Regions from separate parts of the Paenibacillus sp. JT22N1 genome, predicted to be linked through region 3. Evidence: riboswitches for the same ligand, from Rfam matches in the RefSeq annotation. Region 3 holds a riboswitch; each other region holds the start of a gene.

Region 1 (3,280 bases), on a different contig from region 3:
TTCAAAGCCTTCAGCTGATTTCATACTGTAGTGGAAGCTGCCACCTGGGCGTAGATCTAAGGTGTGTACGCTTAATTCGAAGCCTGTTGGTCCCCACCAGCGAGCTAAATGTTCAGCCTCAGTCCACGTTTTGAAGACGAGTTCACGTGGTGCATTGAATGTGCGAGTAAGAACCAATTCGCCACCTTCTAATGTGGCATTGAAGTTGTTCCCTGCTTTTTCTTGAGTCATGTCTAGTCCTCCAAATCAAATTGTTTTTTCTTTTCCTTCTCTAACATTTGCTGCAAATAATCGTCCAAACGATCGAATCTCTCTTCCCACATGCGGCGGAAAGAGTCTAGCCATCCATCCAGCTCCTTGAGCGACTGAAACTGCAGCTTATAGATTCTTTTATTCGCGGACGGTTGTACCTCGACAAGTTCTGCATCACTAAGCACACGGAGATGCTTGGATACTTGTGGCTGCTGGAGCTCAAGCCGATCCGCTATTTCCCCGACAGTAAGGGGGCCGTCGCGCAAAAGCTCGACAATGTGCAAGCGGTTTGGCTCGGCAAGAGCACTGAAAGTCTTATTCATGAACATAATATACTCCGAATGGAATATTCCTGTCAAGGAATATTTCTGAATGCAACCACAGTATGTTGAAAAGCGAAAAGACTGCCACACCGGCAGTCTTTTCTTATTTCACGTTTGTTAGTTTAAGCCGAGATTCGTTTTGTATACTACCTTATGCCTTCTTATTTCTTTACCCATTTCTTCTGTAGTAAATCGATAGACCGTTTTTACTCGGTTTATAAGTTTTCATAGGGTTCTTGTCGCCCTTCCTTTTTGATACTAGTACTATATGTTTCTCTTACGAGGGTGATTGTGTAATTGTCCACATGTCTATCAAAATGAAAAAATTAATACGAGACGTATATAAATCATAGAATTGGACGAATCTAGTAGCTATAACTCTATTATTTTTTAAGAGGAGGAGATACTATGTTTCGTAAAATTCTTTATGTTACTTTGACGCTTCCGTTGCTGCTTTGTTTGTGGCAGGTGCAACCCGCCTATTCGTACCCTGAAAGTGAAGATGGGGGGGAATTACCTCCTACGTATAGTATGGCAAGAAATGCAGCTCCTGTGGAAGAAGCCGCTCAAGCTGACCTTGTTCAGCCTAGGACGCAGTATCAGGTGGACCGAGGAGATACGCTGTTCAAAATTGCACGTGATTTTGGCGTAACCGTAGATGACCTTATCAACTCTAACAATATTTCAAATCCGAACCAGCTAACGATTGGTCAAAGTTTAACGATTCCGATGGGTGGAGATGAGATTGGCTTACCTAAAGGTCAAAAGAAAATTATCAAAAAAGTGTTGAACACAACCCTCACAGCTTATACGGCTGGTGTTGAATCAACAGGTAAAAAGGCTTCCCATCCCATGTATGGCATCACATTTAGTGGTCTTAAAGCCAAAGAAGGACGCACGATCGCTGTGGATCCTGCTGTCATCCCTTTAGGATCGACGGTGTTCATTGACGGCATCGGCATTCGTAAAGCGGAGGATATAGGTTCAGCTATTCGCGGTTCGAGAATTGATGTATTCATGAATGATCTAAATGACGCTCAAGAATTCGGCGTAAAGAAGAATGTGAAAGTCTATTTGCTAGATAGAGAGAATATTTAAGTCGATAGCAATTTACTAGGTTAAGGGTCAACCGGGATATCCGGTTGGCCTTTTTTGTGTGAAAGCACACACTTTGTGTATGGATTTCCTCTATTTTGTAGAAAAGTGTTGAAATATGAAATAATGTGGATTAATATGGAAAACAGTCAGTTCTAAATGACTAGTTCAGATGAGTAAAAATACCTATTAACCAAGCAATAATGAACAAAGGCAAATCCATCGAAAGGTGGAGACGCAAAGCCACGGGTCTAAGCCATGAGTCACATCTCATGGGACGATAGCCGGGTTACCTTTAGGGGCTTGGTTTTTTATTGTCTTAAAAGAGAGGGAGAGAACAGCTAATGGACAAGATCAAAATAATGAAACAGTTCAAAAGAGTAATTTTAGCAATGGTGTTCACAACAATAAGTATGATTTATTTTTCCAATTCAATGCTTTCTGCACGAACGGTCTATTCCTTTCAAGATCAGGCAACGGAGGCTAAAGAACAAACGTTATCGAACATCTCAGGCTCCCATATGGTATGGACGGAGTCGGATGCAGCAGGTTATCTCCAAGTTTTTTATCAGAACATAAAGACGGCTGAAAAAAAGCAAATCACCACATTTGCTTCGCAAAAACATTCACCTCGGGTTGGTGAAACGAAGGACGGCAAGGTATATATCATCTGGACTGATGATAGGGAATTTGCTGCAACTGGGAAGTGGATTATGTATGGATATGAGCTTTCATCAGGACTTGACTGGAAGCTGAATGCGCATACGCAGTATTACACTCGCATGAATATGAATGGCTCAGAATTTGTAGGTCATGACAACTCTACTTATGAAATCTTTCATTACGATCTCATAACGAATACAGAAACGCTGGTTGGTAAAGGTCGTATTCCTGTTGTAGCAGAGGGGAAGGTGCTCTTCAAACATGAGAGAGACGGAGGGTTAAGCCTTACGAATGTCAAAACAGGCGAAACGCGCGCCGTTCTCGATCTACCGTATCATCTGTATGTGTGGGAACTCGCTTTTGATGGTATAACCGCTTTTTATAAGCACTCAGACCTAGATTTGAAGACGAAGTATGCTGTCCTGGATACATCAAATCCTGCGGCCGTACCTGTTGATCTAACATTAGCAACTAAGAAGCCTAATGAGTATTTTCAGATGTACATAGGTAATGGTCAAGTATCCTGGGTTCAAGATGTTGGTGGTATACCTGTACTCAATGGGTATAATCTAGCGCTTAAGGAGGGCTTTAAAGTTACTGAAGGAGATCTGGCTCTACGTGTGGCTGGTTTTGACAAAGAAGGACTGGTTATGAAAAATGCAGATGGCAGTTTTTTTCGCAAATCCATTATTAGAACCGAAGTCCCAGATCAAATCTCGTCAGGTGGTACAGCTCCGCTCCTAGTTACGGATGATTTCATCAAGAAGAAAGTAAACGCACAAGGTGACGAACTCTCGATTAAAGACGGTTCCGTTTCATTGGTCATTCCACCCGGAGCCTTAAGTCAGGATACAGATATAGAAATCAAGTTGAATAAAGACGTTACAGATTCCTTAAGTATTACGAAAAAAGGCTCCATGCGGGAAGCGTCCAAAGCTTGGGTTGTT
Region 2 (3,280 bases), on a different contig from region 3:
GAATAAAACCACGTTCGAAATCGGTATGAATAACACCAGCCGCTTGAGGAGCTTTCGTTCCCTTGCGGATTGTCCATGCTCTTACTTCCTGCACCCCAGCTGTGAAATACGTGTACAAGCCAAGCTTTCTATAAGCTGCTTTAATCAATCTATTCAAGCCGGACTCTTGAAGTCCCAACTCTTCGAGGAACATCGCTTTTTCTTCATCTTCCAACTCGGCGATTTCGGATTCAACCTTTGCACTGATCGACACCACTTCGTTGTTTTCGCTCTCAGCAAATTCTTTCACAATTTTCACAAAAGAATTTTCATCTGCTGTTGCTACTTCATCTTCACTCACGTTTGCCGCATAAAGCACGGGTTTCATGGTTAATAAATGAAGGTCGCGCACGAGAAGTTTCTCATCTTCGCTGAGATCCAGACTGCGTGCCGGTTTATCTGCATAAAGCGCTTCTTTAATACGCTCTAAACACTCCACTTCAGCAACAACTTTTTTGTCGCCGCCCTTGAGGTTTTTGCGCGAACGCTCAATCTTCTTCTCTACCGACTCTATATCTGCCAAAATTAATTCAAGATTAATCGTTTCGATATCGCCGATCGGATCCACTTTACCGGAAACGTGAGTAATATTATCATCTTCAAAACAACGAACAACATGCACAATGGCATCCACTTCACGAATGTGTGCCAAAAATTTATTTCCAAGCCCTTCGCCTTTGCTCGCGCCCTTTACCAAACCCGCAATATCAACGAATTCAAAGGCTGTCGGGACAATGCTCTTAGGCACAACGATCTCTACCAGCTTCTGCAATCTCTCGTCTGGTACTTCAACTACCCCAACATTCGGATCGATCGTACAAAACGGATAATTCGCAGATTCTGCCCCCGCCTGTGTAATTGCATTAAACAATGTCGATTTTCCTACGTTCGGTAGACCGACGATACCTGCTTTCAAAGCCATTGTAGTTACAACTCCTTAATTTTCGAAAATCATCCTTCTTATTATATAGCACTTGGAACTCAAAAAAAAGCCTGAAGGCTATTGATTCGCCGCAGACTTTTTTTCCGTTGCTTTTTTAAATTGTGCTTCCCGCTTCTGTACGAAGTAAGTTTCGATCTGATTCGTAAGGATAAAACCCCTTAGCGCATTGGTTTTTTCCTGCGGAATGTCGATATAACTAGCCCCATAATAGAAACCATTTTCAACCTTTTCTTTTCTTACAATTTCCATCGAACAAGTCATCGTAAAGCCCAAATCCAGCTCAATTTCGAGCTGTGAATGCTTTTGAACGATCTTATCAATCATAGAATTATCATTAATGGTAAATCCTAAGCCGTTGATGGATATATTTTTGATTGAAATACCAAGTGGGTTTTCAAAGTGATGTTTATTCCTTTTATTCATATCCTGAAGTCCGAATAAGAGACCTGTTTGTTTCACATCCACACGTGGGAATTCCCGTTTTTCTGCGAATTTCTTACGATTTTCAGGTGGATTAATGACAATGACGGAGCCGAATTCTTTGGCAACAACGGTTGTATTCATCACAAACAAGCCGGATTTGGTATAAACCGTCATTTTCGCTTTATCACCAAGTTGAAAGACATCGTATTCCGGTAATTCCACCTCAATAATGTCTCCGAGTGCATAGGTTAGTACGCCAGTGGCTACGAAATCGTCCTTTCCCAACACAGCCTTACTATCGATTAGTACATCAGCGTCATATCCCTCCTTGCTTCCGTAATATTTCATGACGTTATACCCGTTGGCCATTATAATTAACACCTCTCCCTTTACCCAAGTTATTCCCTATATAAAAATAAACTGCCCCTTATGTAGGAGCAGCCTATTACCTTAATCAATAAAGCTTCGATTTTCGGTAACCAGGCTGCCATAGTTCCAAAGGAACCGTAGACCCTTAGCTTTGCGTCCTTGCTTTTCAACAAGTTTGCCATTTTCGAACCTTGCTATTTATTTCTACCTATCACGTTCTATATGGTCTAAAAGACCTACTAATATCTATCATTATACCTAGCACAGTTGCTATTATCAACAAAATTCCTTGCATAGCTGGTCATTTTGTTGTATGTAATGTAGAAAGATTAAATATCCACAGCTTTTTAAGTTATCCACAAACCTATCCACAGGTTGTTAACAACGGAATGAATGTTCGATTGTTATGCACATGTGGATAAAAATATATTAGCGAGGTGTCCCCCTGTGGATGAACATATCCCCTGGATGAAAGAAGCGATTCAAGAGGCTCTCAAAGCCGAATCCATCCGAGAAGTACCGATTGGAGCGGTCGTTGTCCATCAAGGTCAAATCATCGGCCGCGGCTACAATTTGCGTGAAACAACCCTAGATCCTCTCGCTCATGCCGAAATGATCGCCATCAAACAAGCGAGCGAGCATCTGCAAGCCTGGCGACTTTTGGATTGCCAGCTCTACGTCACCCTAGAGCCTTGCCCGATGTGTGCGGGCGCGATTGTCCAATCACGGATTCCGCAGGTCATCTACGGCACCATTGATCCGAAGGCCGGCTGTGCCGGAACGCTCATGAATTTGCTGCAGGAGGACCGGTTCAATCACCGTGTCGATGTCGTTAGCGGCGTCTTGCAAGAAGAGTGTTCGACGATGTTGACCCAATTTTTCCGTAAATTACGCGGTAAAGCTTAGAAGTTCCTGCATCTAATTCTGCATCGCCGCTGCCAACTCAGCCAGTTTGTTCATCGTATTCCAATTGCGTGTTGTCGCCGTATCTCCAAGCTTCTGGATATTGCTCGCAAGTTTCGAATCCAGAACGCTTTGACGAAAAAGGAAATAAATCTCGCGCCCATTGATCTGGAATTCATCCACATCGCTTATTCCTTTGGACAAGACGTCAGAGGTTTGCTGTGGAGGATATTCCGATAGCACAGAAATTTGTATCGTTTCGCCTTCTAATAACGCATCCACTTCATATGGACAAGTCGCAAGAATCTGTGCCAGCTCCTCTATCGTACGCAAAATGACGGAAGGTGAAACGCCTACAGCTTTGCTGATCTCCTGCTCGATACGCTGGCGCAGCGGTTCCACCGCCTCCTCCGACATGAACAAGACATTGCCGCTTTGCAAATACGTTTGCGCCTTAGCAAGTCCCGCCGCTTCTAGTGTCTTTTTCAAATCCTCCATCTTGATTTTGTTCTTTCCTCCTACGTTAATACCACGCAGAAAACCAATGTAAACTTTCATTTCAGCATCCTCTTCCTTTGATCAAATTATGAGGTATTCTTTGAA
Region 3 (3,280 bases):
AGCTTACTTTCATTGGCCATGCCGTTTGCTATTCGTTCTGCGTCCAATCTGAAAAGCCAGAAGACGGAGTAACCTCCGCATTCTGGCTTTTTCTCATAAAGCATTTGGACTAGTACTAGCATCATGGATAACATAACTCTTTTCAAATAGCTGGGCCGTAAGTGGAACTGAGAATAAGTATCCTTGTATATTTTCACAACCAAATCTTTCTAGAAGAATGAGCTGTTCATGAGTTTCTACACCAACGGCAATGACATTCAAATTTAAACTTTGTGACATGGTCATAATCGCTTTAATAATAGAAGATGCAGATATGTTGGAGGAAATGTCTTGAACGATTGATTTATCAATTTTCAAAGTATCGACTGGCGATTTATGTAAATAACTTAAAGAAGAATAACCAGTTCCGTAATCATCGACGGAGATTTTTACTCCCTCGCGCTTTAAAGCATTAAGCTTTTCCATACAACTGAGGCTGTTATACATCGCTACACTTTCGGTAATTTCGAGTTCTAAGTACTTTGCTTCCAGCTCATTTTGATGCAGAATCTCGAGAATCATAGTCACCAAATCTTCTTGATGAAACTGGACTGCGGATATATTGACTGCAATAGGAACAGGCTCCATACCCGCATTTTGCCATTTTTTCATTTGTATACAGGCAGTTTGTAATACCCATTTTCCAATTGAAATAATTTGTCCGGATTCTTCTGCAATAGGAATAAATTCCTTCGGCGAGATACTTCCTAACTCATGGCTATCCCACCTTAGTAAAGCTTCTACGCCGTTTATTTTGCCTGTAGGGATATGGAATTTGGGTTGGTACATCAGGTAGAGCTCATTATGTTCTATGGCTGTCCGGAGGGATTGCTCACATGCGCTTCTCCTCAAATGAATGACACTCATTTCCTGTTCATAAAATTGATAATGGTTTCCTCCACGTTCTTTGGCCAGATACATCGCATGATCGGCATTTTTCAGTAAAACCTCCGGATCTTCTCCATCGATAGGATACAAAGAGATACCAATACTGGTGGAAACAAAAACATTTCGCCCGTCGATTTGGAAAGGAGCTTCCAATTGTTGCATGATCTTCTCCGCTTGCACAGCAGCTGACTTCCGATTACCGAATGGGTATAAAATCACAAATTCATCACCACTTAGTCTGGAGACAATGCTTTGTGCAAACAAGCTTTCCGAAAGCAATGCGGAGAACTTTTGCAAAACGAGATCTCCTAAGGGATGGCCTAAGGTATCATTAATGAGTTTAAACCGATTTACATCGAGGAAGAGTAGAGCTAAGCTCTGATTATGTTGTTTGGCTTTGTTTAACGCATCATGGAAAAGTGGATTGAACTGGTTGCGATTCGGCAAACCTGTCAGAAGATCAAAGTAGGCTAGCTGCTGTATCATATCATCGGACTTCTTTTTTTCAGTCAAATCGCGAAGATAAGCTGTATAGACATGCTTTCCTTTATACGAAGTGCTCGTAATCGTTATTTCCGCAGGAAATACACTGCCATCCGATCGAAATGCTTTCAATTCGATTCGCTTACCGATAATCGTTTCGTCTTTGGCCGTGAACAGCAGATTTAAGAAGGTTGTCTCCTGGCCATCTTTTTCAAAAAGAAAATCGATTAATGTAAGTCCTATAGCTTCTTTGCGTTCGTAACCAAAAATGGATTCTGCCGCAGGATTAAACGCAATGATCCTCCCACTTGAATTAATCAACATGATACAATCGATAGCAGACTCTAAGAGTGAAGCTTTGAGTGCTGTTTTGTTAGTAAAGTATAAGTAAAGAGCAGTTATTGAAATAATGAACGCTAGCAGCATGAGGTAAATAGGATAATTATCTATTAGCGTAAGATGCATGAATCGACCTCATTTCGTATAAATAAAAAAAGTCCATCCCGAATGAAAGGATGAACTCCTTGACTCGGTAACCTGTCGTCCATAGCATCGGAAGTTAGGGATGCCTTAGGTCATGGCTTTGCGTCGCATTGTTTCCAATGGTTTGCTTTTATCGATTCTATATATGTAGTTCAAAAGGCACTAGTTAATGATGTAAAAGACTTATGTACCAGTTAATACGCCTCATTATAAATAGTTGAAAATGACGTGTCTATAGCGGTATTTACATAAAATTAGCGAATCATGTCGAATTCGACTAAAAATAATTAATAATACTAATTTCTTAATTTTTCTATAGTTCTAGAGATGGATAGGTGAGGTTCAATGAGTAAATTAAGCCAAGTTCGAGGCATTATTTTTGATATGGATAATACACTGCTGAGGTCTAGCATTAATTTCCAAATGATGAAAAAGCAAGTGGCGGACTACCTTACCGAGAATGATCTATTGCAGGTTGGTTTTCCGATTCAAGAGCATACCACATCAACCATGATTGAGCATGTGAAAGCGAAAGGGATGCCTGAAGAGTCCTATATAGAAGTGATGAATATGGTTGTTCAACATGAACTAATAGGCATGGAGGGTGCAGGACTGGAATCCCATGTTTCCGAGCTTCTAAATGTTTTAAAGACGGGCTATGTCCTGGTTATTGTGACTAATAATTCATACAAAGCCGCCGTACATGCGCTGGAAAAGACCGGAATTCATCCATACTTTGATTTGATTATCGGAAGAGAGCAGATGAATGCCATGAAACCATCTCCATCCGGATACTTAGCCGCTAAGCAGCATTTTCCACAAATTCTTGAGAGCCAATGGATATCGATCGGTGACTCGTGGATAGATGGCAGAGCATCCATGGATGCAGGAGTTCCCTTTATCAGCTATGGGCCCAACGGACATCTGATGGAGGAGAAGGGAATCACCCCTGTAGCGCATGTTGACAGCTTGCTTAAGTTGTTAGATTATGTGTAGATAACGAAAAATGAAAGTAGTGAATAAAGATGTTAGTAAATGTGAAATCCCGACTAAACGAAAATGAAATACAAGAACTGCTGAGTTACAGCGTTTTCCCCGATCCGGAGGCGTTACAACCTGTCATTGAGCGTTATGAAAATGATGCTAATCTATGGTTGTTTGGGTATGAATCCGAAGGTATCTTAGTGGGCATCATTGGCTTTGAGCTCAGTGATAATCAGGAGATGACGATCACTCATCTGGCCGTTGAACCGGAGAGCAGAGGGGTAGGCTTTGGTCGAGGGATTATTCTTGAAATTATTGAAGATATGCATCCCGTTCGAATCGTGGCAGAAACAGATGAAGAGTCGGTCCAATTTTATCGGAATATTGGGTTCGTTATTCGCAG

What was found. Region 3 has a riboswitch for cyclic di-GMP ahead of AC58UU_RS31765 (putative bifunctional diguanylate cyclase/phosphodiesterase). Riboswitches for the same ligand answer to the same signal wherever they lie in the genome.
Region 1: linked by a shared signal. The riboswitch ahead of AC58UU_RS27000 (S-layer homology domain-containing protein) and the one ahead of AC58UU_RS31765 (putative bifunctional diguanylate cyclase/phosphodiesterase) in region 3 are both predicted to bind cyclic di-GMP.
Region 2: linked by a shared signal. The riboswitch ahead of AC58UU_RS34570 (PilZ domain-containing protein) and the one ahead of AC58UU_RS31765 (putative bifunctional diguanylate cyclase/phosphodiesterase) in region 3 are both predicted to bind cyclic di-GMP.

The regions. Positions count from the first base shown of each region.
Region 1 is NZ_JCAUAW010000015.1:141,020-144,299, forward strand. It holds gene AC58UU_RS26985 (SRPBCC family protein) at 1-231, opposite strand, end outside; gene AC58UU_RS26990 (ArsR/SmtB family transcription factor) at 234-575, opposite strand; gene AC58UU_RS26995 (3D domain-containing protein) at 984-1,673, shown strand; cyclic di-GMP riboswitch class I at 1,873-1,967, shown strand; gene AC58UU_RS27000 (S-layer homology domain-containing protein) at 2,015-3,280, shown strand, end outside.
Region 2 is NZ_JCAUAW010000028.1:19,223-22,502, reverse strand. It holds gene ychF (redox-regulated ATPase YchF) at 1-961, opposite strand, end outside; gene AC58UU_RS34570 (PilZ domain-containing protein) at 1,040-1,774, opposite strand; cyclic di-GMP riboswitch class I at 1,877-1,964, opposite strand; gene tadA (tRNA adenosine(34) deaminase TadA) at 2,243-2,680, shown strand; gene AC58UU_RS34560 (DUF1697 domain-containing protein) at 2,693-3,235, opposite strand.
Region 3 is NZ_JCAUAW010000022.1:35,766-39,045, reverse strand. It holds gene AC58UU_RS31770 (MDR family MFS transporter) at 1-72, shown strand, start outside; gene AC58UU_RS31765 (putative bifunctional diguanylate cyclase/phosphodiesterase) at 94-1,875, opposite strand; cyclic di-GMP riboswitch class I at 1,939-2,032, opposite strand; gene AC58UU_RS31760 (HAD family hydrolase) at 2,239-2,889, shown strand; gene AC58UU_RS31755 (GNAT family N-acetyltransferase) at 2,931-3,280, shown strand, end outside.